DNA from 3 places in the Colwellia sp. KU-HH00111 genome. Region 2 is predicted to be linked to each of the others. Evidence: predicted binding sites of a transcription regulator. Region 2 holds the regulator's gene; each other region holds the start of a gene.
The links. The regulator FNR, encoded in region 2, switches genes on or off when oxygen is low (the NO sensors DNR and NnrR bind a similar motif). The targets are predictions, from matches to a motif close to TTGATCTAGATCAA.

Region 1 (10,207 bases), on a different contig from region 2:
TTGTATCACCAAAGACCAATCACGTTCACCTAAGTGTTCATAACGTTCAAATGGGCCAAATTCAGCTTGCCATTGACCGTCTTTTTTATAAACCAAGCGCGACTGCACGTTTTCTTCCATGGCAATACCCGCAAACTCATCGGGTTCGATAGGGTCTACAAAGTTTTTAAAACCTTGGCGGATCACTACCGGCTTTTTTTGCCAGTATTTTGTTAAAAACTCATTCTGGCTCATTTGGTTTAAATTTAAGGTATACATAAGGTTCTCTTTTAAGCGCTTAATATTGTTCAGCTGTTACAGGCAGCGTTTAAGCAACTGACATACCAGCAATTTTGTGCCAGAAACCGTTACATTCGTGTTCTTGATCTAACGGGTATTTCACAGGTGACACTAATTGTTGTTTAAATTTGTCAAGTTGACCAAAGGCTTGTTCATTATCACTGCTGATACGAACAATATCGACACCCATCTCTTTTAGCTGATTAACTTCGTTAATGAGATTATACTGGTAAGCGGACATAGTTTGAATGCCATTTAGCACAAAAACTTGTTCGCCTTCACGAGAGTTCATTTTTCGACCTTGTGGATAGTTAATACAGCAATATTGACAATCATCTTTAGGTCTATCCTCAGAGCGCGCAGTAAAGCAACGAGCAGAGTATGCTAATGGTAAATATCCCCATGAAAACACTTCGCATTCAAACTTATCTCGAATATTTTCATCAACAGCTTGAGTCAAAATAGTGTTTAACCAATCACCTGAAAGCTCAACAGGCATTAACCAACGCGTCATTCCTTGCTTAAGGAGCACTTTTATCGTTGATAAGTTATAGCAGTTAATCGCCGGGCCTGCGACAAACGGCATTTTTAAATCGTGCATAATTTGCACAGCACTTAAGTCATTGGCTTCAATGAGTAAGTCACCGTTTTCACACAGTTTTTTCATAGTGATGATTTCAGCTGGCGACTCTAATAAGGTCATGGTTGAAATAACAATTTCTTTATCTGTGTCATTGGCTAATTCACGACCTAACGCTAACCAGTCTTTCGCTTTTAACTCACGGCGCTTAGAACAAACCGTTTCACCCAAATAAATAATATCTGCACTAGACTCTTTTGCTTGATTGTAAAACTGTTCAACGTCATTTTTCGGCCAAAAAAACATATTAGGGCCAAGAGAGAATTTCATAATTTTTCCTAAATCTTTAACTATCAATTATTGTATAGATTGTCAGTTTTAAGTTGTACGGTTACATTGAGTGAAAGAAGCACCTGGTTGACGTTAGTCGTTACTGTGTACATCTGGTATTTCACCATTCACGCCACCGTTTAAGTGTTCACATGCTTTCCCGAAGAGTTAATGAGCACTTCTAATCAATAAACGGGGCAATACAGCACAAAATGCATACCAATTACTGCCACTTTCTGTGATATGCACCTAAGGTTGTTTGCGAGCCTTCCGACAGGTTTGCCAAGGTTTGCATCCAACTACCTTCCACTTGAAAATTGTCTGGTGATTGTTGGTATCTGTCTAATGCCATGCGCCACGTTTTTGCAACTTGTTCAACATAAGCAGGGCTACGTTGACGTCCTTCAATTTTTACTGAAACAATACCCATAGCAATTAAATCAGGAATCAACTCTAGGGTATTTAGGCTGGTAGGCTCCTCTAAGGCATGATAAACATCACCATCAACATCAAAGCGACCTTTACATAAGGTAGGGTAACCCGCATTTTCATCCGGTTGATATCGATCGATTAGCACGTTATTCAAACGTGACTCTAAGCCTTGCTCTGTTTCTTGCCAGCGTACATACTTTGCCGGAGAACACGCACCCATAGTATTAGGTGACTCACCCGTCATATAGGATGATAAATAACAGCGACCTTCAGCCATAATACAAAGGCTACCAAAAGCAAAAACTTCTAATGGTACTGGGCTTGATTTAGCTAATTGCCTTACTTGCTGTACCGATAATACTCGCGGCAACACCACACGATCGACGTCAAAATTATCTTTGAAAAATTTAATGGCCTCAAGGTTAGTGGTAGAAGCCTGCACTGATACATGACGCTCAACATCAGGGTATTTATTAGCCGCATAATCAAGCACCCCTAAATCAGAAATAATTAATGCGTCAGTGCCAATAGCTACGGCATTGTCTACCGCTTTTTGCCAACGTTCTTCGCCGCTGGCATGGGCAAACGTATTAATTGCTACGTGTAATTTCTTTCCCCGTTCGTGGACATAATCGGCCCCCTTCGCTAATTTACCATCATTAAAATTTAGTCCGGCAAAATGGCGGGCATTAGTATCATCTTTTAAGCCGATATACACGGCATCGGCACCATTATCTATAGCGGTTTTCAAGGCGGGTAAATTCCCCGCTGGGCATAATAGCTCCACAAAAAACTCCAAATTGTACGACATAATAAACTTGGCCAATAGTCTAGAGCTTTCTCCGTAAAAGTTTATTGATATGTATTAAAGAAAATTTGATCTAGTTCAGCAAAGTTTTACTATTGGCTGTTAAACTATCGCCTATTCTTATATAGATGGGCCAATATCGTGCTAAATTTACCCTCACTGCCTCGTACTGCTATTAAAATGACGTCAATGGAAAAGCTACCATTACATTGGCGTGCTCGCATGATTGAAACCATGCCAAAAATATTACGCCCCAGTTTGCGTTTATTACCTTTTAAAGCACAAAAAGCAGTGTTACTTCCCGCGTTAACTTCAGTGTTTAGAGAAGCGCTTGAAGACGGTGATTTTGAATTTTTGCAAGACAAATGGCTGAAAATTGCAATTACTGACTTAGGACTAACGTGGTGGTTAAGTTTTGACGAAGACCAGCTGATTATGGCCTCACAAGCAGAAATGGCGACCAACAATCAGCATGAAGATGTTAGTTTTAGTGCCACAGGCGACGATTTAGTATTAATTGCTGGGCGCAAGCAAGACCCAGACACCTTGTTTTTTCAGCGTAGATTGAAAATTGAAGGTGATACCGAGCTTGGTTTAGAAGTGAAAAACTTAATTGATGCTATCGATATAGATCAACTACCAAGCACAGTACACAGCTTAGTAGAATACAGTGCTAACTTTTTACAATCGACCAAAGATGCACTAGCTAACACCGAGTAAGTGCACGTTCTTTCTTGAGGTTCTATTCGTTGAGCTTGGCCGCATATTGTCTTGCTTTTTCAAGATCTTCGGGTGTATCAACCCCTTCAACTGGCACATTTGATTTGGCTACTGCCACATGAATTTGTTCACCTTGATAGAGCACTCTTAATTGCTCAAGTGCTTCAATTTGCTCTACTTGACTCGTTGGCCAATTAACATAGTCCTTAATAAAGCCCGCTCGATAGGCATAAATGCCAACGTGGCGTAAATAAAAATCGCCTATGGTTTCGATGCTATCTTTGCCTAAAAACCTTTCTCTGTCATAAGGAATAGTGGCTCGACTAAAATACAGGGCATAACCGTCTTTATCGGTAATGACTTTCACTGCATTAGGGTTAAATGCTTCTTCAGCTGAGCCAATGTTGATTGCCAGCGTGGACATGCGTGACACTTTATTCACATGAGATGATTGTTGATTGGCTAAATTATCAGCCACTTGGGCAATATTTTCCGGTGGGATAAAAGGCTCATCACCTTGAACATTCACAATAATTTCATTGTCGCTAAATTGATATTGCTCCATCACCTCAGCTAAACGCTCTGTGCCTGATTGGTGATCACTACGTGTTTTGCAGACCTCACCACCAAAACTTTGGACTACTTGTTCAACGTCATCATTATCTGTTGCTACGATAACTTTTCTGGCACCACTTAATTGCGCCTTTTCTACCACCCACTGGATCATGGGTTTGCCACCAATATCAGCCAACACCTTCCCAGGTAACCGAGATGATTGAAACCGAGCAGGAATAACAACAATAAACTCAGCTGAATCTGCTCTAGGGGTATCTGTGGCAACCGTCATAATTAACCTTCCTGTATATTAGATGTTGCAGGGTCATCAACAGAAATATGACGCGCTTCGTTTTCTAACAACACTGGAATATCACTATCAATTGCATAAGCTAAGTTGTCAAACTTACAAATAAGCTCTTGTTGCGCTTTGTTATAATCAAGTTTACCTTTACACACAGGGCACGCTAGTATTTCCATCAGTTTTATATCAAAAGCCATAATTTATTCTCTATCTTTCTTTAGTTAATTTGTCGGGGTAATTCATTGCCCGTTTTTTGTCGGAATAAATTCCGCCCTACCTTGGTGTCTCATTTTGTCGGGATAATTCATTGCCCGTTTTTGTCAGGGTAAATTCCGTCCTACATGGTTTGCTCTTTGTAGGGGGTAATTAATTGCCCGTTTTTGTCGGAATACGCTACATGGATGTAGCTTATTAGAGAATGCAGGACGCACATTCTCCTAAATTCCAACCTACCTTGGTTATTCATTTTGTCGGGATAATTCATTGCCCATTTTTGTCAGGGTAAATTCCGTCCTACATGATTTATTCACTTTGCCAGTGCTTTTAACATTGCCTGTAATGTTTTTGCATCTTGCTTACCAAAATGAGCACTTACGGGTAAATACCACCAGTGTTCGCATGCGAATGCTTGGCATTTTACCGCATCTTTCTCTGTCATTAATAGCGGTAAATCGGTTTTAAATTGATTAAAATCATCAAGAGCGAAATCTTTATGATCAATAAAACCTTGCTGCTGTGACAAAGTAAAACCAAGCGTGTGTAGCGTATCGAAAAACCGCTGCGGATCTCCAATACCAGCAAGCGCATTAACGGTTGGCTGTGCTGTGAGAAAATCAGCGAGTAAAACTCGCTTACCGGTGTGAATCTGAATAACCTCAACGGCTGCTAAAGTCATTAACAAAGCACTTGGGTTTAGCTGATTAAGTTTTTCAGGTTGACCTCCGTTAAAAACAACCAAATCGGCTTGTGGTAATCGCCAAACACCTTCACGTAAAGGACCCGCAGGAAGCAACAAGCCATTACCAAAAAGCCGGTTACCATCAACAACTACTAGCTCAATATCACGATGTAAACGATAATGCTGCAAGCCATCATCGCTAATAATAATATCACAGCCTTGCTTAATTAAGCATTGCGCATTAGCAATACGATCAGCCCCTATCGCAACAGGCACCTGACAGCGTTGATAAATTAATAAAGGCTCATCCCCTGCTTCTAAACTGGTACTGTATTTATCAAGCATATAAGGGTAGCTTTTTGCGTGCGCACCATAACCGCGTGAAATAACCCCGGGGTTAAAGCCGAGAGCTTTACATCGTTGCACTAAATCGACAACTATGGGGGTTTTGCCATTACCACCAATACCTATATTACCTACCACAATAACCGGCTTGGAGACTTGAATCGACTTAAACAAACCTAACTTATATGCAAGCCTGCGCGTTGCACTAAGTAAATAAAACACACCCGACAATGGCAGTAATAAGGGTACTAGCCAATATTTTGCCCGATGTTGTTTAAACCACACTTTTTCAATTAAGCGCACATTGTCTCCATGGCGTTTTTGGTTGCGTATCAGACAACTTAAGACTCAAATTGAAAACTATGTAATTGCGCATACGTGCCTTTTTGCTCAAGCAATGATTGGTGGGTACCTTGTTCAACAATTTTACCTTGATCCATCACGATAATTTTATCCGCACTTTCAATCGTTGATAATCGATGCGCAATTACAATAGAAGTACGATTTTGCTGTAATAATTGCAGGGCATCTTGAATATGGCGTTCAGATTCAGTATCTAACGCACTGGTAGCTTCATCCAAAATAAGAAAAGGGGCATCACACAATAGTGCTCTAGCAATGGCAACCCGCTGTCGTTGGCCGCCAGAAAGCATTGCACCATTTTCACCAATATTAGTATCTAGACCTTCTGGCAAGCTTTGGGCAAATTCCATTACATGGGCATTTTTAGCCGCCTCGATAATTTCATCCATTGTTGCTTCAGGTTTAGAATAGGCAATATTATTCGCTAAGGTATCATTAAACAGCACCACTTGCTGCGACACATAAGCAAACTGCTGACGTAAGTCTTTTAAGTGATACTGTTCAATATTAACATCATCAATTAACACTTCACCTTCACTGGCATCATAAAATCTAAGCAATAAAGCACTTGCGGTTGATTTACCACTGCCAGAGCGCCCAACTAAGGCCAGCGTTTCACCGGGTTTTAACTCAAAAGACACATCATTTAGTACCCAGTTTTGCTCATTGGCACCCTCTGTTGAAATAGGATAATCATAGGCAAAATTTACGCCCTTAAAGGCAATTTTACCACGTGCTTTGCTCAAGTGTTTGCTGCCGGTATCCTTTTCTTTGTCTTGATCTAATACCGCAAAAATACTGACGCAAGCGGCCATTCCCTTTTGGAATTCACTATTGACATTGGTGAGCATTTTTAACGGTCTTAACAACATTGTCATGTAAGTAATCACACTGACAAAGCTGCCAGCTGAAATACTTTCTCTTAGGCTTTCGGTATTAACAGCATAAAATACAAACGCTAACGCAAACGAGGCAATAATTTGAATAACAGGTACACTGCCTGCCTTAGTAGCTACCAACTTCATGCGTTGCTGGCGATTGTGCTTATTGATGGCTTCAAAGCGCGAAAATTCTTTTTCTTGACCACCAAAGGTTAACACCACTTTATGGCCATTAAAGGTTTGCTCTGCCGCAGTAGTTACCTCGCCCATAGCCCCTTGAATACTTTGACTAACTTTACGAAAACGTTTTGAAACTAAATTAACAATAATGGCAATAAATGGCGTGATCAGTACAAAAATCACCGACAACTGCCAGCTGATATAAAACATTAAGCCAACCAAGCCAATCACAAGGGCACCTTGCTGGACAATAACCAAAATTGATTTGCTCACTGAATTAAGTACTTGCTCGGTATCATAGGTGAGTTTAGAAATTAACCCGCCAGTTGATTCTTTATCATGAAATGCCACTGGCATTCCCATAATGTGTTCAAAAAGTCGTTGTTTTATATCGGTAACCACATGGTTACCAACCCAAGCCAAGCAATAATTACCAACAAAATGAAAAATCCCGCGAAATAAAAAGGCCACCACAATAAACAGCGGCGCCCATTGCATAAACGTTGGATTTGCCCCACCTAATCCTTCATCAATTAAAGGTTGCAGCTTAGATAAAAAATAGACATCAATGGCCGCATAGCCCAACATACCAACAATAGCACCAACAAAACCTAATTTATAAGGTTTAGCATAACGCATCAAACGTTTGAAGTTTTGCCAGGTGGTGGCTGTTAAAGATTCGGTCATGAAGAAGTTGACTCATTACATAATGATGTTATTACAATGCCCTGATTTTAACGTGATTTAGCTAAACAACCAACTAAATATCTTTATCAATAAGTATTTGCAAACCAGAATGGCCATAAATCATCATGGTAGCTTTGCAAAGCAAGTCCTTTTTGTGAAAAATTAACAATCAGCTGACCTGATACAGCACTGTTAACTAATTCAACTTGATGTTTTTTATAGCGCTCTACTACCTCGGTAACAGGCATTTGCCAGCGATTTAAAAAACCAGCGCTAACAATGGCAATTTTTGGTTTAATTTGCGCAACAAACGTATCACTGGATGACGTTTTAGAGCCATGGTGTGGCACTAGCAAAATATCAGCGTGTAAATGAGGATAAAGTTGCAGTAGTTTAGCCTCAACTTGCTGTGAAATATCTCCGGTTAATAACACCTGATGCATACCGTCTGAGATTAATATCACACAGGAATCATCATTTTCTTTTGCTACGTTTTTCTCTGGCCACAGCATAGTGAATGTTAGCCCCTGCCACTCAAAGCTTTTTCCTTGCATACAAGCATTCACTGACATCACAGCACTATCATTAACTGATTCATTGTTATAAATAAGGCTGTTGATTGATATTGATTGCTGCAAAATATTTAATCCGCCAGCATGATCATTATCGCTATGACTAATGATCACCTTATCTAGCGTTTCTATGCCTGCATGTTGTAAATAAGGCAACACAACCGCATCTATCATATTAAAGCCACTGGGGTATGCTGCACCAGTATCATATAAAATGGCTTTATTGTGTTTTTGTATCAGTACAGATAAGCCTTGACCAACATCAAATGCAATCAATTGCCAGTTTTTATCACTAGTATTGGCTAGGTTCACCTTATCCGTTTGTTCGCTATAATCCGTTTTTTCGCTATACCCCATGGTCGTCAACAATACTATGGCACTACAACAGAGTGTTATAAGCCTATTATGCTTATAACAAAAGGAGATAATGTGTAATCTGGGTTGAAGAAATAGCCAAACGCCACCGAGCAAACCTGTTATCACTAACAGCTGAATTTGCCCACTTGATAACGCTATAATCGCCCAAGATTGTTCAGACAAAAAAACCAAATAAGACCAAAGCCATTGCAAAGACACTAAGCAAAATTCTACCAGTAGTTGTGATAACGTATCTGATATAGGTAATAACAATACAGACAACAAACATGATGGAATGCTAACAAAACTCATCCACGGCACAGCAATGATATTTGCCAATAAAGCCACCACGGAGATTTGCTGAAAAAATACTGCACTTATCGGTAATAACATCAGTGTTAAGCTTAACTGTATAATCACCAAGCCCTTTAAAAAACGCCAAAATGTAGGCCCACTTGCAAGTACACTTTTAAAGCGCCACAGGGTAACAAAAATAATGATAACCGCATAAACCGATAACCAAAAACTTGCGGTGAATAAACTAAATGGTGTTGTTAACGTTAATACACATAAAGTTAACAACAACCAACGCATCATTGACAATTTTATTGCCATTAATCGCATCGCCGAATACAGGCTTACCATCACCAAAGCACGAATTGTCGGCAGTGAAAAACCCGCCAAATAACCATAACTAACAGCAACCAACAAGCTTAAAGCAATTGCCATATAACGCACATTAAAACGTTGCAGCGCCCCACTCTTAGCAAACATAGACAAAGGCAACAAACGTACAAACAGCATAAATAAAACATAGCTCCCCGTTGCTACAAGACCGATGTGTAAGCCAGAAATGGCAATAAGATGTCCTGTACCTGTGGCTTGTAATACCTGCCATAAATCTTGATTCAATGCCGTACGAGAGCCAAAACCCAAAGCTAATAATAATGGCGTTAATGGATGTGCTACCCCATGCTGGCTTAACAAGCTAGAGTAGTCATTAAAGTGTTGTTGTCGGTAAGTGTTTGTTGGTGAAACCACCTTGTTATTTTTATGATTGAGCACATAACCAGTAGCGCTGATGCTCTTACTATTAAGCCATGTTTGATAATTAAACCCGCCGATATTAGCTAAACCATGCGCCGGTTTAATTTTGGCTTTCAAGTAGGCTATTTGCCCTTGTTGTAAAAATAGCGTGGCATTTTTCCAACTTAAGCGCACATCTACTGCTTTATTTAAGGGGTGTTGATTAATATGAGTCACCCTAAAGTTAAATCGTAAACGTTTGTCTGCAATTTTTTTACTCGTTATGGCTTTATGGGTATTTGCTAGCGTAATAGGCTGCTGTGGCAACTGTAGACTAAGTACTTGTCCTTGCACCCAATGTGCTTTAGTTGAAAGTGCTATTGCATTTATATTATTATCTTGCCAAAGGTGTTGAAAACTGTAGCCATTAAACAGCATCCAAATTGCGCCTAATAATAGTCCAGCACTAGCACGTAACGGCTTAGTGGCGTGCAAACGATAATAAAAAAAACTGATCGAGAGTAACAGAAGTAAAAATAGCGCAAAAAGATCTGGCACTATTGGTAAAAATAGTGACAATATAGCACCGAGAAAAAAACTAGCTAGCCACCAATCCATAGTGAATTAAATACTTCCTGTATTGATATTGGGTAGAAAAGCAAACTTAAAGTAGTAACAGTATATGCCAAAAAAGCTAATTAAGCGCTTTATGCCAAATCATCAAAGCATTAAAGAGAATAAACACTTAAAAATTTTTGGCCGTTTATTGCATAATCCACATTTATGGCACATGAATCGCCACTCGGTCGCTAAAGCATTTGCGGTTGGTTTATTTTTTGCTTTTATACCCGTACCATTTCAAATGGTGTTAGCTGCTGGCACCGCCATTT
Region 2 (10,207 bases):
GACAAGTTTTTGATAAAACTATTACTGGAAAATGGAAAATAACGTTAACACCTTTTGACAACAATTCCACCGATAGTTGGAAAATTCAAGAGACCATTTACTTACCTCAATCTGATTTTATCGACATAATTCCTGATCCAACAAAAGCACAGTAATATGTCGAATACCTGTTTTCATTGTGATCAGCCTATACCTCAAGGCATCAACCTTACGGTTACTATCAATCATAAAAAACAAGCTATGTGCTGCATTGGCTGTCAAGCAGTTGCACAAACCATTGTTGATAATAACCTAACACAATATTATTTATATAGAACTGAACCAGCGCAAAAGGGTTTAGAGCTAGTTCCTGAGCAGTTAACAACCCAACTAAAGAAAAATAAATTACTTGACCAAGCTGCGCTTCAAAGTGAATTTATTTACCAAGATCATGGAGTTAAAGAAGCAATATTAACCGTTGATGGTATCAGCTGTGCCGCCTGTGCTTGGTTAATTGAAATGCAACTAACTAAATTAACCGGGCTTGTTTCAATCAGTGTTAATGCGACCACCCAGCGCGCAACGGTAAAATGGCAAGATGACGTCATAAAGTTGAGTGCCATTCTCAACGCTATCGAGCAAATTGGCTATCAAGCGCTGCCTTTTAAAGCCAATGAAATAGAACAGCGAAATAAAGTAATGGGAAAGGTGTTTATTAAACGATTAGGTATCAGTGGCATTTTAATGATGCAAATTATGATGATAGCTATTGGTTTATATTTTGGCGCATTTTCTGGTATGGCAGAGCATAATAAGTACTACTTGCGCTGGGTTAGCTTTATTTTAGCAATTCCTATCGTATCTTACGGCGCTTACCCCTTTTATGTAGGGGCAATCAACACCTTAAAAATAAAACGTTTGTCTATGGATGTTCCGGTATCTATCGCTATTATTTTAGCTTTTAGTGCAAGCGCATGGGCTACCGTGACCGCACAAGGTGAAGTATATTTTGAGTCTGTTTCAATGTTTACTTTTCTGTTACTCATTGGCAAGTTTTTAGAGTTTAGAGCACGATCTCATGCTGCTCAAGTTTCCGCCAACTTATTGAAACTGATGCCAATGACAGCAACAAAAATAGCACGAGTGAACGACACTCAATCTAAAATCAACAACGAAGCATCAAAAGAACTATTAGTTGCAGCCAAACAATTAGTCGCAGGTGATTTAGTGCTAATTAAGCCAGGTGAGGTGATACCAGCTGATGGTTTAATTATCAGCGGTAGTAGCCAAATTAATGAAGCAATGCTCACTGGCGAGCAAACTCCGGTAAATAAAGCCACTGATGATACAGTATTCGCTGGCACTATTAATAGTGATGGTAATCTAACCGTGCAAGTAACGCAGCCTAGCAACCAATCATTTTTAAGCCAATTGATCCGCTTAAGTGAACAATCACAAGCGCATAAACCTAAACTAGCCCAGTTTTCAGATACGGTTGCGCAATTTTTTGTTGCTATAATTTTAGTAACCGCGATAGCCACTGCTATTTATTGGCAGCAACACTTACCTGAAGAAGCTTTTTGGATAACCTTATCGGTATTAGTTGCCACCTGCCCTTGCGCACTATCTTTAGCCACCCCTACGGCATTAACGTGTGCAACAACACGATTAAATAATGAAGGCATTATGATTAAATCGGCACATGTAATGGAAACAATGCCAAACATCGAGTGTTATGCTTTTGATAAGACAGGTACATTAACTACGGGAGAGTTTACCCTCGCCAAAGTTGATATAATTAACCATGCTGAGCATATAAATAGTTATTCCACAGCACAAGTTTTAGCTATCGCCGCCGCATTAGAATCCTACTCCGAGCACCCTCTAGCTAAGCCTTTTGCTCAGTATCGTGATTTTAGTTTACCCATCAACACGGTAAAAGTTTTGTCTGGCAGAGGCGTTATTGGCACAGTCAATGGTCAATGCTATAAAATCGGTAAAGCAAGTTGGCTATTAAACGCTAAAGCGCAAGTAAAACAGCCTGAGTATCTAAATGCATCTTGTTTATTAGTGGCCGAAGATAAAATCATAGCAGCCTTTTATCTGGTTGATAAAATACGTTCTGACGGGCACTCCCTCCTTGAGCAATTAAATAAAAGTCACCGCACGATAATGCTCTCAGGTGATAATCAATATGCCTGTGAAAAATTAGCAAAACAGTTATCAATACCTCAGTGTTATGCTAATTTAAGTGCCAAAGATAAAATGACCGTGTTACAGCAACAACAAAGTGAACAAGGGGCCACCGTTGCCATGGTTGGCGACGGTGTTAATGACTCGCCAGTATTCGGTGCTGCCCACGTCTCTATTGCTATGGGTTGTGGAACTGATATTGCAAAAAGCGGCGCTGACGTTATTTTATTAAATAATAAACTGAGTAGTATACTTACCTTAGCGAACATAGCAGCTAAAACCAAGCGCATCATTTTTCAAAATTACCTGTGGGCGTTCGGTTATAATGCTATTGTGCTACCTTTAGCTGTGAGTGGTTTTATTACCCCATATTTAGCTGTTATAGGTATGTCTGCGAGTTCTATTTTAGTTATTACCAATTCACTGCGCTTACTGAAAAAGTAACGCTAACCTTTACAGCGTCTGCTGGGGTTTATTGTAAGAGTCAAAGTAATGAGCATTATTTATATTTTAATTCCAATCGCGGTGTTATTAACAGCCCTTGGGGTCTATCTGTTTTTTTGGGCGGTGAAAACTGAGCAGTTTGATGATCTAGAAAAGCAAGGGATGAGTATTCTATTTGACGAAAAAGAACAAGGTGACACTGAACAAACAACGAATAAAGCGATTAGACATAACTCTGAGGATGAAAATCCAAGCAAATGAATATCGATATATTCTCCGCTTTTCTAATTGGTCTGGTTGGCTCAGGACATTGTATTGTTATGTGTGGTGGGATTACGACTATGCTAACTTCTGCCCTACCTACAACGATTAAAGACCCACAGCAAATTCCAGTAAACAATCAAAAAATTAGCTCCAAAAAAGTTAATAAAACCGCGTTGATTTTTTGCTATAATTTTGGACGTATAGCTTCATATAGCCTTATTGGCGCTATTGTTGGTTTTACTGGCTCAATTGCCGCCAAAAATATTGGTATACCATTAGCTGGGTTAAGAATGTTTTCTGCCTTATTTCTTATATTGCTTGGCTTATATTTAGGTCAGTGGCTAATGTGGCTTAATCATGTAGAAGCGCTAGGTAAAAAACTGTGGCAAAAAATTTCACCGTTAGCAACAAAAGCCATACCTGTAGACTCCCCAACAAAAGCATTAACTTTAGGGGCAATATGGGGTTGGTTACCCTGTGGGTTAGTCTATTCTACATTAACATGGGCTTTAGCTAGCGCTGATATCGTCACAGGTGCAGGTATTATGCTCTTTTTTGGTTTAGGCACCCTACCTGCACTATTAACCTTATCCATCGGCTTCAATAGCATAAAAAACAACCTAGTCAAGCCGGCTTTTAGAAAAACAATGGCTTTAGTGCTTATTCCTTTAGGTATTTATAGTTTTATTGTTGCATATCAACAAATGTTTTAATACCATAGTCAAATACATGAAATAAGAGTAACTACTTTAAAAGTTACAACAGCTATTTCTTCAAAAGATGAGTCTCGCATGCCTAATAAGAGTTGCCCTGGCACACAGCACATTAGTTGCCAAAATTGTAGTATCAGTGAGCTTTGCTTACCTTTTACGCTAAATGAACAAGAGCTAACTACCCTTGATGATATTATTGATCGGAAGCGCCCTATTCATAAAGGCGATAAACTTTTTACTGATGGTCAGGAAATGCATGCATTGTTTGCCATTCGTTCCGGTACTTTTAAAACCTTTACGGTCAATGAACAAGGTGAAGAACAAATCACAGGCTTTCATTTAGCCGGTGATTTACTTGGGTTTGATGCCATTGCAGATACAGAGCACAAAAGCTTTGCTCAAGCGCTTGAAACGTCAATGGTCTGTGAAATACCCTATGACAATTTAGATACCTTATCTAACACTATGCCAAAACTTAAAAAGCAGGTGTTACGTTTAATGAGTAATGAAATACGTACTGATCAAGAAATGCTAACATTGCTCAACCGAAAAAATGCTGAGCAACGAGTTGCTACTTTCTTAGTGAGCTTAAGCGAACGCTATCACGCCCGCGGTCTTTCTCCTGCCGAGTTTCGCTTAACTATGACACGCAGTGATATTGGTAATTATATTGGCCTAACAGTTGAAACTATCAGCCGATTATTGAACCGCTTTCACAAAAACGGCTTAATTAACGTTGATGGCAAGCTAATCAGTATTTTAGATATTGATCAATTAACTGATTGCGCTGAATTATAATTCTCCTCCTTATAGCTGATATCGATACACCTCGATATCAGCGTATCTAAAGCCTACCTAACCCATAGAAAATTGATTTAAAACAAGCATTAATTCCCAACCTTTGCTATAAATTAACTAGAGTATAGTTTTATAAACAAATAACAATGGGATTTATCATGGAAACTTATCAAAATATATTGGTTGTTATCGATCCAACAACGGATGAACAAAAAGCGTTAAAAAGAGCAATAGATCTAGCGACCAGCATCAAAGCTACTGACAGACAAGTTAAAGTAAGCGCCTTTTTGAGTATTTTTGATTTTTCTTACGAAATGACCACTATTTTATCCAGTGATGAACGCGATGTTATGCGCCAATCTGTCATTAAAGATAAAGAACTTTGGTTACAAAACATCATTGATGAGTTAAAGCCAACAATTGAGATTAATTGCCAAGTAGTTTGGCATAACCGTCCTTTTGAAGCCATTATAGAGCGTGTAATTAAGGATGATTATGATCTTGTCATCAAAGGCACTCACCAACACGATAAATTAAAATCTGTGGTTTTTACTCCCACAGATTGGCATATCCTACGTAAATGTCCTTGTCCGGTATTACTAGTAAAAGAGCATGAATGGCCAAATAATGGAAATATTCTTGCTGCACTTAATGTTGGCAGTGACGAGGAAGAGCATCACTCGTTAAATATAAAAATAACTAAAGAGGCCAAACAGCTAGCTGGGCTTATTCAAGCCAATGTGCATTTAGTGAATTCTTTTCCTGGCACCCCAGTCAATATTGCCATTGAAATTCCTGAGTTTAACGCTAACGAATATAATGACACTATGCATAAACATCATGAGCAGGCGATGATTTCACATGCTAACCAATTTGATATTAGCGTCGCTAACACCCATGTTGAAGAAGGCCTTCCTGAAACAGTAATAGAGCAAGTCGCTAACAAAATTGATGCAGAGCTTGTTATTTTGGGTACAGTGGGTAGAACAGGGTTTTCAGCGGCTCTCATTGGCAATACTGCTGAACATGTTATTGATCAACTCAATTGTGACGTACTTGCCCTTAAACCCGACGGTTATACTTCACCCTTGCAATAGCACGACGGCGAATATTGAGATCACGAACAACGGTAAGCTTAATAGTTAAACTTACCGTTTTTCTTTTGTTCTGAAAAACCTTATAGCGTTAAAAATGCAAAAGCCCTATAATGCGCGGCAAATTAAACGCCACTGAGTTGAACAAAAATCATGTCAGTAACTGAAATACCCAATCAATCTCTAGATATAATCAAACTTGAAAAAAAACTAAGACGCAATGTAGGTAAAGCTATTTTTGACTACAATATGATTGAAGAATCAGATGTGGTAATGGTAACCATCAGTGGTGGCAAAGATTCATTTACCATGTTGGATATTTTATTAAAATTGCAAAAAGCAGCACCGATTAATTTCAAAATTATTGCGGTAAATTTGGATCAAAAACAACCTGGTTTTCCAGAAGAGGTTCTGCCTCACTACCTTGAGTCGCTAAGTATCCCATATTATATCGTCGACAAAGATACTTACTCAGTGGTAAAAGAAAAAATATCTGAAGGAAAAACCACCTGTGGTCTTTGCTCTAGATTACGCAGAGGCACATTGTATTCATTTGCCGAGAGTATTGGCGCTACAAAAATAGCACTTGGTCACCACATGGATGACATTGTCGAAACCATGTTTCTTAATATGTTTTATGGTGCGAAGCTTAAAGCGATGCCACCAAAACTAAGATCAGATGATGGCAGAAACATTATCATTAGGCCGCTTGCCTACTGTAGAGAACAAGATATTATTGAATTTGCCAGCGCTCAAGAATATCCAATTATCCCATGTAACTTATGTGGCTCACAAGAAAACCTACAACGACAAAATGTTAAAGCCATGCTCAGCGAATGGGAGCAGAAAGTCCCCGGACGTGTGGAAAATATTTTTAAATCACTTAAAAACATCAGCCTGAGCCAACTCGCAGATACCAACCTTTTTGATTTTTCCAACTTAACAATTGATAGAACTGAAGAAAGAGCAGCCTATGAGTTTTCTGGTGAAACGGTTTCCTCAACCAATATCGATGAATCGCTTTTTATTGATGTGACTAACGTTTAATCAGCTATTCAGCAACAATTATTGGTTGTCTATCATTATTCTCTGTTAAGTATTGCCGGTTATGTCTTAGCATATTAGTGATTTCAATAACATAATCGGCTCCTCGCTCAGAGTAAGGTAACAAACCTGTTGCAAGTATTTCAGCGCTTAATTCGTGTCCCTGTTCACGTAATTCAGCGCGGATTGTCCGAAAAACACGATAGGCTTTATTAGAGTTAATATTGTATAAGTAGTGAGCAACTGCGTCGTCTAAACTCTTAAAAGCCGCAACTTCATGTTTATCACCCTCAGTGCGACCATTTGGTACCATGCCGCAACCTGGGGTATAACACCAAATGCCAAAGAAGTTTAAACCTATACGCGAAAAGCGTGAAGTGCCCCACGCTGACTCGTTAGCCGCTTGTACTAACACCAAAGGCATAGGCACAATATCAACACGTAACAGTAATTCATGTAATTGTACTAAGACTGAAGCGTGTTTTTTCACTTTATACTTGCTCGTTAATTGCGCTAACGCTTGTTGCTCTTGCTTAGTTAAAGTGTGCTTTTGATTTATTTTATCTAGCCATTGAAGGAGTTTAGCTCGTTGTGCAAGTAGATGCTGATTCTGCTTATTTACCGCAGGCTTCATATAGTTAAAAAAGTGCTTCTTTTTTTGCTTGGTATCAGAAATGGCAGCAAAATCAGGCAAAGTCATTTGATGCAAAGGGTTTTCCGGCAGTTTTTTAACTACTGGTTTGCTTTTAGTCCTAGGTGCCATAGTTGCCAGTGGTTTTACTTTTAGCGCAATTTCTTTTCCCAATGGTTCTAGCGGAGTTGTTGATGGTAATTCAACGGTTGTAGCTACTATGTCTTCTTTTAAGAAAGTAAATGGCGCTATCATAGCCAACGTGACAACTAACGAAAGAACCAGCTTGATCAATTGTGTGCTTTTCATAAAAAATCCCATATCAAGCTATACAGGCTTTGACTATAGCGGCTTATGTTAATGTGACGTAAACTATTGCGATTAAAGCAAAGTATCAGAGTTAATTTCACTGATTGTAAATTCATTTTACGCGGAAAATGTATCATCAGAATCAGTATTATCTTGTACTGAATTATCAGTAGTTGCACTTGAAGTGTTATCAACACCACCATTAGTGGCTAAACTCACCCCAAAAATCTCACGATATACTATGCCTTTTACATTGTAAAACAAGGGTGCAAGAAAAGAGCAGCCAAACAAAAAGATCATAATTCCTAAGGGTGCAAAGCTTGATTCTAGCAATAATGCTAGCGGTAAAATCAACACCAGCAATGATAAAAGTAAAATAAAATATAACACCAACAGAGACAAGAATTTAAAACGTAAGGTTTGTATTGACAACACAATCGCTTTCATTGGCGTCATTTTCTTTTCAATCACCAATGGAATGGTCAAAGATAAGGTCACCGCAAGAAAAATGCCGGGTAAAATAAAAAGTTGAAAACCTAAACTAATTAATATGGATGTCAACAGCGCACATAACACCACCCAACTTGCTCGCTTTAAGAACCCAAAGGTCATTTTAGGGGCTGTTTTCAAGCCCACAGCATTTAGAACCCCCATCATTTCAACACCAGCAATAAATGGCCAAACGGCAATGGTAACCACGACATTGAGTAACATACTCGCTTCTGGATCAGCTAATACCGACTCAATCCCACCTAAGTAGTTACTGACCAATAACGAAACTAAAATGCCCAGTATTAACGAAAACAACAAACCTAAATTGATTGCAAGGCGAGACTTTAGCGTTTGTTGCCAAGATTCAGTTAAAATGGCCTTAACATTGATTTGGTATTCACCCTTAAGTGCACTTTCAATGTTACCGCCTACCTGTACGATAGTTATTTTTTCTGACAAACTAATAATCCTTCTAAACTTTAGCGAGAGCCTAGCACATAAAACCGGTATTATACCCGAATTGCATCTGAAATGTTTACAACGCAATCATGTGTTTAAATCGCTTAATATAAGCTGCACTGCAAGTAATAACAAAATAACACCCATCCCCCGATCAAGCAGATAACCTCTAATTTGTAAAAAATAGCGAATTTTAGGGTGGGTGAGTAAATAAGAAAGGAACACAAACCAAGCAGCGGTCGCTAGTGTCATATATAAACCATAACTCAACTTTATGGCAAAAGGCGTGTCTGGTGCGATAATAACTGAAAATAAACTAACAAAAAACAAGGTTGCTTTAACATTTAAACCATTTATCAAAAAACCAGTAAAAAATGCTTTTTTAATCGATGGATAATCCCCGTTTTGTTCACTCGTTTCGTCACCGCTAGATTGCTGTTCTTGCTGGCTTGGCTCAGTTTTTTTTGCTCTTAAACTGTGCCAAGCTATATAACAAAAGTAACTCGCCGCAATATATTTAAGCCCGGTAAATAAACGCTCGTCACTGGCAATTAGCAACCCTATTCCAACCAGCGAGTAAGTAACGTGCAATAAAATACCGGTAGCAATGCCAAAACTTGTATAAACTGCTATTTTACGATCATAACGAATACTTTGTTTTAAAATAATCGCAAAATCTGGCCCAGGGCTAGCAACGGCTAATAAATGGACAACTGCGATAAGAAAAAACTGCTCTAAATAAGACATAAAAAACTTCTATTTGTGGTCGACTGAATGAGGCAAAATGCCCTGTTGTTGAATTCGAGCTAATACTTCCTGAAAAAAAATAGCGCCTTTCTCATGAGCTAAAGCAATGTTATTTTCTGGAATTTTCTCCGGTTTAGAATATACAGATAACACTCTCGCCATACTGGCTTCGCGAATTATATGAATAATAGGAAATGGCGAACGATTAGTAAAATTACTGGCATCATCAAAGTCTTCATCGGCAAAACAGTACTCAGGATGCATACTTGCTAGCTGAAATATACCTTCGAAGCCCGAGTCTACTAACAACTCATTACCATAATCAACCAAGTCTAAATACCGCTCAAAACTGCGAAAACCACTGTTGTAGATGATCAGGGTAGTTTCTAATTCATCATGCGCTTGTAAATAGCGACATTGCTCAATTAACTCATGCAAAGCAGCTTTTACTTGCTCTGTCTCAGTTTCGTGGTAGCAGATGGTATTATTTACAAACTCCTTCTTAGCAAAAGGACAAAAATTAAGATCGATGACAATTTCTTGCAACCATTGTTTGGTGGCTAACACCGCATGACTTTCAAGATTACCATCGCCTTTTTTACTGGCTTTAGTATTAATAGTATTCATCTATAACGTTACTTAGCTGACTGCTGTAATTGCCACATTTTACTGTACTTCCCTTGTAATGCCAGTAATTGTTGATGATTACCTTGTTCAACAATTTCACCTTCATCCATAACAATAATATTGTCGCTATCAACAATGGTTGACAGACGATGGGCAATAACTAAAGTAGTACGGTTTTGTGCTACTTCATTAATTGCAGTTAAAATCGCTTGCTCTGACTGACTATCCAAGGATGATGTCGCTTCATCAAACACCAGTATCTGCGGGTTTTTCAAAATGGTTCTTGCAATGGCAACACGTTGTTTTTCACCACCTGAAAGCTTTAAACCACGCTCACCCACCATGGTTTCAATGCCATCAGGCAAGCTAGTAACAAACTTGTTTAAATGCGCCATTTCAATAGCTTGCATAAC
Region 3 (10,207 bases), on a different contig from region 2:
AGGGTTAATAACCTCAAAGCCTAATGCAGTAGCTACTTCAATATGACTGCCAATATAAGCAAGACCTGTTTTATCATAAGGCAGTAGTTTATCAACATCACTGGCTTGCTTTAATATTTTAATGGTAAAAAACTCCCCCCAGTAACTTTCATCTAAAGGGGTTATTTTATGCCAAAAATCAACCGGTTGATAATAGATTAACGTTGGTTTATCTTCGCCATTAACGATAAGCCAGCAATTAGGCGAAGCGATCAAAGGTAACCAGTGTTTAAAATGAGGGTTAACTCTAAATGGATAGGTGTTATCGTCAAGAAAAGCTTTAATCTCTTGCCCTGAATGAATAACCACCCCTTCGATATTTTCACGGGACAATGCTGCTTTAGTTCGCTTTTGCAAGCAGTCGATATGTGCTGGATATTCTTCTTTTAGCTTATTGATTAAATTACTCATTATAACCCTCCGTTAAATTTTTCCCTATCATAACACAGGCCCTTTCCGACCACACCAGAGCGCTAAGCTATAGTCTTCAGTCTGTTGTGCAGCTTTATTTACAAATAACATGGCTATCCACCTATACTCATATTGATCACTTTATCAAACAGCTCACTCACCTTCCCCGGTTGATGCTGATATATTTCTTGATAAGCTAAAACACTTTTCACATAGTTTCTGGTTTCTTTAAATGGTATGGTTTCAATCCAAATATCAGCAGGCAATGCTTTGCTGTTCTTTAGCCAACGTTTAACCCGATACGGCCCCGCATTATAAGAGGCTGTAGCTAATACTTGGTTACCATTATTCTTATCTAATAAAATTTTTAGATATTTGGTGCCCAGTTGAATATTATGGTCAGCATTGAGTAGTGACCTACTTTTAAACTTTCCTCGCTTCAAGTTTTTTGCTGTTTTAGGCATTAGCTGCATTAACCCTCTGGCTCCAACAGGTGAATGAGCATCTGTCATAAATGAGCTTTCTCTTCTAGCAATAGCAAAAGCCCATGATGGTGCTATTTTTTGTTTACTAGCATAACGGTTAATTTCATCATCAAATGCCTTTGGAAAGCGCAAGTCAACATCATCTAAATAGCCCGCCTTTGCCAAAGTGAAGATTGTTCTATCAAACCATTGATTTTCATTTGCCACTTTCGCCACAATGAGTTTTTCACGGTGCGAGAGTTGAGTCATTAAATAATTCCACTCAGACCGTGCTGCTAAATATCGCCCTAATGCATAGAATTCAAAAGCTCTTTTGGCTGCGGGTAAGCTCAATACCTTTTGTTTTTCTGCCAAAGTAAACGTTAGTGGTTTATGTTTTAAATTAGCAGGCGCACGCAGATAACTGGCAGCTAAAAAACCATAATAATGACGCTCATTAGCCAGTTGCTGTAGCAAGTAATTCCCTCGTTCTTTAGCTCCCGTTGCTATTAATGCCCGGGCATACCAATACTTCCACTTTAATTCTTCTTTGTAAGTGGTTGGCAATTGTTTTATTTCCACAATTAACCGCTGCCAATCTTGTTGCTGTAAAGCTTGTGACAACCGTTTTTGTAACATGCTTTTGCTTAATGAGTGAATATCAAGCTTATCCAGCCATAATTGCGCTGCATGATGATTTTTTGATGAAAGTGCTAAAGCAAATTTTTCAGTAATTTGCCGTTGTTGCTCTGTGGTAAAACTAAATTTTTTCTTGGCATTAATGTAACTTCGAATCGCTGTATCTGGGTAACGCCATATTAGTCTTTTTAAACCATAGGTTAGTATTTCTGTTTCTCTTATCGACTTATTAGGGAAATATTTTAACTTACTCACTTTTGCTGGATCACGGCGCACCTTATGCCACAACTTCGCTAAGTAACGCTGTTCAGGCGGTAGGAGCTTAGTTAAATATGGAATCAATGTGTGTTTACCACCATCAGCCGCTAACCCAACCCGTTGCCATACGATATCATTTGTTCGGTAGCCCGCTTTTTGCCAACGTTCAAAGAGAGGATCACAGGTTTTATCTTGTGACTTCCCAACCGTCCATAGTTTTGTTACCTCTGGTAAAACAACACTTTCTGGCATGCCTGATAACAAATCAAAGCGTAACTTATGGCAAACTAACTTTGCATTAGCCGTCGGCTGATAAGCTTCTAGAAACAATACAGTTTGTTTTTTTTGGGCTAGATAATTCAGCCATTTTTTTCTCAATGGCCAATCCAATGGGGAGCCTTGATATTTTTTTAAAAATTGTGTTATTTCCTCTGCATCTGACAAACGCATAGTATGCATCAGTCGTTTCTGATCTAAGTAAGGCTGTAATGGGTAATAATGCAGTTGATTATACAATATTTGATATTGTGCAGAATGGCTTTTTAACGCTAACCTCTCTGCCTTAATAAAATTCTTCTGTTGGGTTTTATCTACCGATAACTTGAGTGGTTTACTCGCATATAGGTTGGTACTAAAACTAACCAGGGTCAGTGTTAGTAATACTTTTGACACTAAACTAGTTAGCATTGATTAGGCTTTCCTCAAAACATAGGTGAACCACTTAAGTATAGAGCAAGACAGCCTAAATAAAAATAACGTATAATGGTTGTTATCAAATAAATTCGCCCATTAATTTACGCTAACTTATAATTAATTATGCCAAGTAATATTTTTAATCAAACTGATCATACCCTTGATGCTATAGGCTTGCGTTGCCCAGAGCCAGTAATGATGGTTCGCTTACACATTAGAAAAATCTCGGTAGGTGATACTATTTTAGTAAAATGTGACGATCCCTCAACTACCCGTGACATACCAAGCTTTTGCCGATTTATGGAGCATCAATTACTTGCTCAACAAGTTGAGACTAAACCTTTTTTATATGTGATTAAGAAGAACTAATTTTACACATTAGCTCTTCTTACTATATTGACATGGCTATCGTTTATGCAGGTAAATCTACTTTCTTCAACATAACAAAAAGCTCATCTTTTAATTTTAAACGTTGTTTTTTTCTTTGTTCAATGTATTCATCGCTGGTATTTTCCACCCCTTGCTCAATACGGTGAACTTCTTGGTTCACTTCATGATAGTCATTAAACAATCGTGCAAAATGGTTATCATTCATTTTTAAGTGGTGAATTTCTTTGTCAAACTCTGGAAATTCGTGATGAAGATCATGTTTTTGTAAGGTCATAATTTTTTCTCCTAGGTGCCGTTTCTGTCTTTATATATATCCTCTATTCATCTTTACTTTACTCCGATATTTTCTCGTGTAATTGATCTAGCTCAAGGCTCATGTATCTTGTTTTTCAGTTTTGAAATTATTAGTTGTAACTTAATATGTAGCGCTGGAACTTCTGCTGTTATCTTCACTCTAAAAATGGGTATTTCACATTAAGGAAAGGTATTTATGCGTCTTATCAACAAATTTTGGCACAACAATAAATTATTCATTATTTTCATCCTACTAATGTCTGTTTTTCGCAGCGCCGTTGCCGATTGGTATACCGTTCCGACTGCCTCTATGCAGCCAACTATTCAAATTGGTGATCGTGTTATCGTCAATAAAATGGCCTATGATCTCAAGCTACCCTTTAGTCAATATTCGCTATTGACTACAGCTGAGCCACAGCGAGGAGAAATTGTAGTATTTGAATCCGATGCCGCTGACAATCGTTTAATTAAACGTATGATTGGCTTACCCGGGGATGTGATTACCATGCGCAAAGACAAACTTTACATCAATGGTAAAGCGCTTCGCTATCAGGTAGCCAAAAGTAATGCTGAGGAGTTATTTGCTACCGAGCAAGTTGATACTATTAGCCATACCGTTCGTATCGATAATACTAGTAGTAATGTGCTGAGTAGTTTTGGACCCATAACTGTGCCAGACAACCACTACCTTGTTCTTGGTGATAATCGCCGTAATAGCGCTGACTCACGTGTTTATGGCTTTGTACCTCGCCATGAACTAAAAGGTAAAGCAACCGCTATTGCCTTCTCTTTTGATTATGATAATTATTACTTACCTAGAAAGAACAGGTTTTTTAAAGACATTTATTCTATTTGATTTTTGCCTAATAAAAAGGGCATCTTTTGATGCCCTTTATCGTTTACCTTATCTTTGTCATTTTTTATAATTGTGAAATATCGGCAATCGCAAAGAAGCTATTGCGTATTTCATTGAGTAAAGTTAAGCGATTTATTTTTACTGCTTCATCATCACTCATTACCATAACATTATCAAAAAATGTATCTATGGGTGCTTTTAATTGCGCAAGCTCTGTTAACGCCGCTTGATAATCTTTTACTACCATTAGCGGTGTTACCTTAGATTTAACCACAGTAAACACTGTTGCTAGTTCTTTTTCTGCTTGTTCAGATGCAAGTTCGACTTTAAACTGGTCATACAGTTGCCCGTCAAATTTAGCTAAAATATTACCTACGCGCTTATTGGCTGCAGCTAAGGTCTCTGCTTCAGGCAATTGGCCAAAATAACTCACCGCTTTAATGCGTTTATCAAAATCTAATGGCGCACTTGGTTTTTTAGCTAGTACCGCTTGAATAACATCTACTGCAATACCCTGCTCTTGATAAAAGGCGCGGAAACGACCCATAACAAAATCAAGTACATTTTCAGCGGTATTAGCATTCGTTAACTTGTCACCATCTACGCCTCCAAATAAGGCAATACTTTCGCTAATAAGCGTAGCAAGGTCTAAATCAAGCTGTTTTTCGATGATAATACGTATGACACCAATAGCTGCTCTTCGCAGTGCAAACGGGTCTTTATCGCCCTTAGGCGGCTGATTTATACCAAAGATACCCACTAAGGTGTCAATTTTATCACTAATAGCAACCGCACAACCAATATTAGCTTCAGGTAAACTATCACCGGCATATCTTGGTCGATATTGATCTTCTAATGCTTGTGCTATTGCTGGGCTTTCACCGTCATTGGTAGCATAGTACTTGCCCATGGTGCCTTGCACCTGTGGAAATTCTAACACCATGTCTGACATGAGATCGGTTTTACTTAATAAACCCGCACGGTAAGCATCATCAGTATTTTCACCTAATTGTCCGGCAATAACCTTACTTAACTGGGCAATACGTTCAGATTTCTCTTTTAACGTACCCAGTTGTTTTTGAAACAGCACGTTTGCTAGAGTCGATAAGCGCGATTCTAGCGTTTGCTTCTGATCAGTTTTAAAGAAAAACTCAGCATCAGCTAATCGTGGGCGAATGACCTTCTCATTACCAAAAATAACTTTTTCTGGATCTTTAGACTCAATATTACTGACAAAAATAAACTTATTCACCAGTTCACCAGCTTTAGTAGTGACAGGGAAATATTTTTGGTGATCTTTCATTGAATAAATCAACGGCTCTGCCGGTACATTTAGGAATTCAGCATCAAAAGTACCAACGAGTGTTACCGGCCACTCAACTAAAGAGGTCACTTCTTCTAGCAAATCAGCATCAATTAATGGCACCGTATCCATTTCTGTCGATACTTGCTTAATTTGTGCAACAATCTTATCTTGGCGCGCTTGATAATCTACCTCTACAAATGCTTTCGCTAATGCGGCCTGGTAGTCATTGGCATGGTTGAGGGTAATTAAACCCTGGTGATGGAACCTATGCCCTTGAACTTGGTTACTAGAATCAACACCTAATGCCGAACCTGCTATTACTTGCTCACCATACATCATAGTTAATGTGTGTACTGGGCGAATAAATTGCGTGCGCTCAGCACCCCATCGCATTGGTTTAGCAATTGGTAGTTTGGTTAAAGCATTTGAGACCATGGCGGGTACCAGTTCGCTTATTTTCTTACCTGCCACAGTTGCTTTATAGAGTAACCACTCACCTTTAGGTGTGATTAATCGCTCGGCCTGTTCAACACTAATACCGTTTGAACGAGCCCATCCTTCAGCCGCCTTGCTCGCTTGACCTTGTTCATTAAAGGCGACATTTACCGCAGGACCCCGTTTTTCTACAATTTTATCCTGTTGCTTAGCAACCAAGCCTGTAACTTGTACCGCTAATCGACGTGGTGTAGCAAACCATTTAATATCGCTATAAGCTAAATCGGCACTGTCTAGCTGGTTTTTCATATTTTCGAAGAACGCGGTCGCTAATGTTTTAAGTGATTTAGGGGGTAATTCTTCTGTGCCTAATTCGATAAGGAGAGTTTCACTGCTCATTATTTTTCTCCTTTAGTTTTTGCTGACTGTACTGTGTTATCGCGCTCACCATTGGTACACAAAGGAAAGCCTAATTCTTCACGTTTTGCGTAATAAGCTTCGGCACACGCTTTCGACAAAGTACGTACACGTAGAATATAGCGTTGACGTTCTGTCACAGAAATAGCGTGACGTGCATCAAGTAAATTAAAGGCATGTGAAGCTTTCATCACTTGTTCATAGGCCGGTAACGGCAAGTTAGCGGCAATAAGTTTTTGGCTATCTTTTTCACATTGGTCAAATTGTGCAAATAATGCATCAACATCGGCATGTTCAAAGTTGTAAGTTGACTGCTCTACTTCATTTTGATGAAAAACATCACCATAATACACTTTGCCCATAGGGCCATCTGCCCAAACTAAGTCATAAATACTATCGACATTTTGAATATACATAGCTAAGCGCTCTAAGCCATAGGTAATTTCGCCCGTCACAGGAGTACACTCTAATCCCCCTACTTGTTGGAAGTAGGTAAACTGTGTTATTTCCATACCATTTAGCCAAATCTCCCAACCTAAACCCCAAGCACCTAATGTTGGTGATTCCCAGTTGTCTTCAACAAATCGTATATCATGAACTAATGGATCAATCCCTAGTTCTTTCAGTGAGTTAAGATACAACTCTTGAATGTTTTTAGGAGACGGCTTTAACATCACTTGAAATTGATAGTAATGTTGTAAACGGTTTGGATTCTCACCATAACGACCATCTGTCGGACGTCGACAAGGCTGAACATAGGCACTGCTAATTGGCTCTGGACCAATCGAGCGTAAAAATGTCATTGGGTGGAATGTTCCAGCCCCTACTTCTAAGTCTAACGGTTGTACGATTACGCAACCTTGACGTGACCAATAGTCTTGCAATTGCAAGATAAGGCCTTGAAATGTATTACAATTAAAACTAGTCATGTGTTTTCAAGTTCACTTTTGTTTAGAGTATAAACACACACAATTGGTGTATTATTTAGAAAGTAAAATGCTCGGTTATGATGACCGAGCATATATAATGTTATTTGCTGTAAAAATTGTATTTACCCAGATTAGAAATCTAGATTTTCAACTTTTAACGCGTTATCTTCTATGAATTTTCTACGCGGCTCAACATGATCACCCATTAAGGTATTAAATAATTGATCAGCGGCAATAGCATCTTCAATTGTCACCTGCAACATCCTACGTGTTTCTGGATCCATAGTAGTTTCCCAAAGCTGTTCAGGATTCATCTCACCCAAACCTTTATAGCGTTGGATATATTGACCTCGTTTAGATTCAGCCATTAACCAATTAAGCGCATCTTCAAAACTCGTCACTGGCTTGGTTTTCTCTCCACGCTTAACATAAGCTCCCTCTTCCATCAGGCCGTTAATCGCATCATTTAACGACGTGATTATAGCAAATTCATTAGAGTGGATAAACTCATAGCTACAGCTATAACTCTTATCTATACCATGCATACGCACATTAAACTTCGGATAGTAAATATTACGTTCGGTGTTATGTTCAACACTGATAGAATATATAGAGCCATTACCATCTTGTTCATTCAGTTGGGTAATTAAATCTTTAGCCCAAACTTCTACCTTATTTTTATCAGTAAAGTCTGCTTTTGTAATATTTTGGCTATAGATCATTTTTTCTAAAATGTCTGCTGGGATTTGCCTTGCTATGCGCTTAATGGTTTCCATACCTTTACGGTACTGATTCACCAATTGCTCTAAAGCTAAGCCTGAAATTGCTGGTGCATCTTCATTAACATGAATTGAGGCATTATCTAGTGCTAATGTGGTTAAGTATTCTGTTAACGCTTCATCATCTTTAATGTAACGCTCTTGTTTGCCTTTTTTTACTTTATATAAAGGAGGCTGCGCAATGAAGATATGGCCTCGCTCCATTATTTCAGGCATTTGGCGATAGAAAAACGTCAATAACAATGTACGTATGTGTGAACCATCAACATCAGCATCGGTCATAATGATGATACTGTGATAACGTAGCTTTTCTGGATTATATTCATCACGACCAATACCACAACCTAATGCTGTGATTAAGGTACCAACTTCTTGTGATGATATCATTTTGTCAAATCTTGCTTTTTCTACGTTAAGGATTTTACCTTTTAACGGTAAAATTGCTTGGTTCTTGCGATTCCTTCCCTGCTTGGCCGATCCGCCAGCAGAGTCCCCTTCCACAATGTAGATTTCTGAAAGAGCGGGGTCCTTTTCTTGACAGTCAGCTAGCTTACCCGGTAAACCCGCAATATCTAGTGCCCCTTTACGACGTGTCATTTCACGCGCTTTACGAGCCGCTTCACGGGCTCTTGCAGCATCAACAATTTTCATAATAATGGTGCGAGCAACAGCGGGCTTTTCTAATAGGTATTCACCTAGTTTTTCACCCATCGCTTGTTCAACGGCAGTTTTAACCTCAGATGATACTAGCTTATCTTTAGTTTGAGATGAGAATTTAGGATCTGGAACTTTAACCGAAATTACTGCTGTTAATCCTTCACGTGCATCATCACCAGATGCGCTTGTTTCGGTACTTCCACCCTTCTTGGTTTTATTTAAACCTTCTTTAACCATATAGCTATTTAAGGTTCGAGTAAGTGCTGTTCTAAAACCGCTTAAGTGAGTACCACCATCTCGCTGTGGAATATTATTAGTAAAACAATGTATGTTTTCTTGGAAGCCGTCATTCCACTGCATTGCAACTTCAACAATTATGCCATCGTCTCTTTCTAAATCGAAATAGAATATTTCTTCATTTACTGGGGTTTTGTTAGTATTTAAATAATCTACAAAAGCCTGAATACCACCATCAAATTTAAAGTGGTCTTCTTTTCCCTCTTCTCGTTCATCAATTAATTTAATTGATACGCCTGAGTTCAAGAATGATAATTCACGAATTCTTTTTACTAATAAGTCATAGTGAAATAGCACATCTGAGAAGGTTTCTTCACTTGGCCAAAACCTAACTTCGGTTCCTGTTTTATCACTTTCACCAACAACCTTTAAAGGTTCATCTGGAATACCAATGGAATAGAACTGTTCATAAAGTTTACCTTCACGACGAATATTTAGTTTAAGTTTACTACTCAAGGCATTTACAACTGAAATACCGACCCCATGCAGACCACCAGATACCTTGTAACCTGAATCTTCACCACCAAACTTACCACCAGCATGTAAAACTGTCATAATAACTTCAGCTGCTGACACACCTTCTTCGGGGTGAAGTTCTGTAGGAATCCCTCGGCCATCATCTTTAACTGATACAGAGCCATCTAAATGGATTGTAACGATAATATCACTACAATGCCCAGCTAAGGCTTCATCTATGGAGTTATCTAAAACCTCAAAGACCATATGATGTAAACCTGTACCATCATCAGTATCACCAATATACATGCCCGGTCTTTTACGAACCGCATCTAAGCCTTTAAGTACTTTAATACTCGCCGAATCATATTCATTTTCTACTGTCATAGTTTTAGCCTATTCAATTACACTTTCTGAATTTTACATTCAGAATCATTTAGATATATTTCTGATATTTCACCATGTTCCACGTGAAACATTTTATAATATTCTACTGGTTGTTGCACTAACTTGCCTGGAATATCATTAACATCGTCATAATCACCTTCGCAAGATAACTGTTGCAAAAATGGCGAGATCACTGATCGTTCTATAGCGGTTATTACCACCTGACATTTAATCGATGAGAGAGCTTTCGATAAAGCACTTCGTGATTTGTTATCAAGTTCCGCACCAACATCATCAATTAATACAATTGGTTTTACTCGCTCAACTCTTTCAATAAGCTTTGCTTGTGCAAAAGTTAAAGCGAGTAAAAACAACTTTTGTTGACCACGTGAAAGTTGAGTTTCTATGGGTCGTTTATCTAATAAAAACTTAACATCGAATTTATGAGCACCATATAGGGAGTGCCCATAATTCATTTCACGTGATTTATTATTGGCAAG

Region 1: ubiT (ubiquinone anaerobic biosynthesis accessory factor UbiT) is a predicted target of FNR. The motif match lies at 2,498-2,511, and genes of this name have one in related genera.
Region 3: ABXG98_RS04375 (HP1242/YdcH family protein) is a predicted target of FNR. The motif match lies at 3,251-3,264, and genes of this name have one in related genera.

What each region holds. Positions count from the first base shown of each region.
Region 1 covers NZ_BAABWO010000007.1:180,180-190,386, reverse strand. The annotation lists gene ABXG98_RS14070 (ribosomal protein uL16 3-hydroxylase) at 1-258, opposite strand, end outside; gene ABXG98_RS14065 (U32 family peptidase) at 308-1,189, opposite strand; gene ubiU (ubiquinone anaerobic biosynthesis protein UbiU) at 1,413-2,408, opposite strand; gene ubiT (ubiquinone anaerobic biosynthesis accessory factor UbiT) at 2,571-3,149, shown strand; gene kdsB (3-deoxy-manno-octulosonate cytidylyltransferase) at 3,172-3,996, opposite strand; gene ABXG98_RS14045 (Trm112 family protein) at 3,999-4,205, opposite strand; gene lpxK (tetraacyldisaccharide 4'-kinase) at 4,535-5,554, opposite strand; gene msbA (lipid A export permease/ATP-binding protein MsbA) at 5,593-7,362, opposite strand; gene ABXG98_RS14030 (DNA internalization-related competence protein ComEC/Rec2) at 7,449-9,935, opposite strand; gene ABXG98_RS14025 (DUF2062 domain-containing protein) at 10,000-10,207, shown strand, end outside.
Region 2 covers NZ_BAABWO010000011.1:44,750-54,956, reverse strand. The annotation lists gene ABXG98_RS17030 (FixH family protein) at 1-155, shown strand, start outside; gene ABXG98_RS17025 (heavy metal translocating P-type ATPase) at 157-2,616, shown strand; gene ccoS (cbb3-type cytochrome oxidase assembly protein CcoS) at 2,665-2,877, shown strand; gene ABXG98_RS17015 (sulfite exporter TauE/SafE family protein) at 2,874-3,593, shown strand; gene fnr (fumarate/nitrate reduction transcriptional regulator Fnr) at 3,672-4,391, shown strand; gene uspE (universal stress protein UspE) at 4,550-5,488, shown strand; gene ttcA (tRNA 2-thiocytidine(32) synthetase TtcA) at 5,639-6,532, shown strand; gene ABXG98_RS16995 (glucosaminidase domain-containing protein) at 6,537-7,469, opposite strand; gene ABXG98_RS16990 (hypothetical protein) at 7,587-8,420, opposite strand; gene ABXG98_RS16985 (LysE family translocator) at 8,508-9,167, opposite strand; gene ABXG98_RS16980 (DUF1415 domain-containing protein) at 9,177-9,794, opposite strand; gene ABXG98_RS16975 (ABCB family ABC transporter ATP-binding protein/permease) at 9,803-10,207, opposite strand, start outside.
Region 3 covers NZ_BAABWO010000002.1:14,064-24,270, forward strand. The annotation lists gene pepQ (Xaa-Pro dipeptidase) at 1-450, opposite strand, end outside; gene ABXG98_RS04365 (transglycosylase SLT domain-containing protein) at 564-2,498, opposite strand; gene tusA (sulfurtransferase TusA) at 2,628-2,873, shown strand; gene ABXG98_RS04375 (HP1242/YdcH family protein) at 2,917-3,168, opposite strand; gene lepB (signal peptidase I) at 3,385-4,044, shown strand; gene glyS (glycine--tRNA ligase subunit beta) at 4,109-6,184, opposite strand; gene glyQ (glycine--tRNA ligase subunit alpha) at 6,184-7,131, opposite strand; gene gyrB (DNA topoisomerase (ATP-hydrolyzing) subunit B) at 7,263-9,707, opposite strand; gene recF (DNA replication/repair protein RecF) at 9,725-10,207, opposite strand, start outside.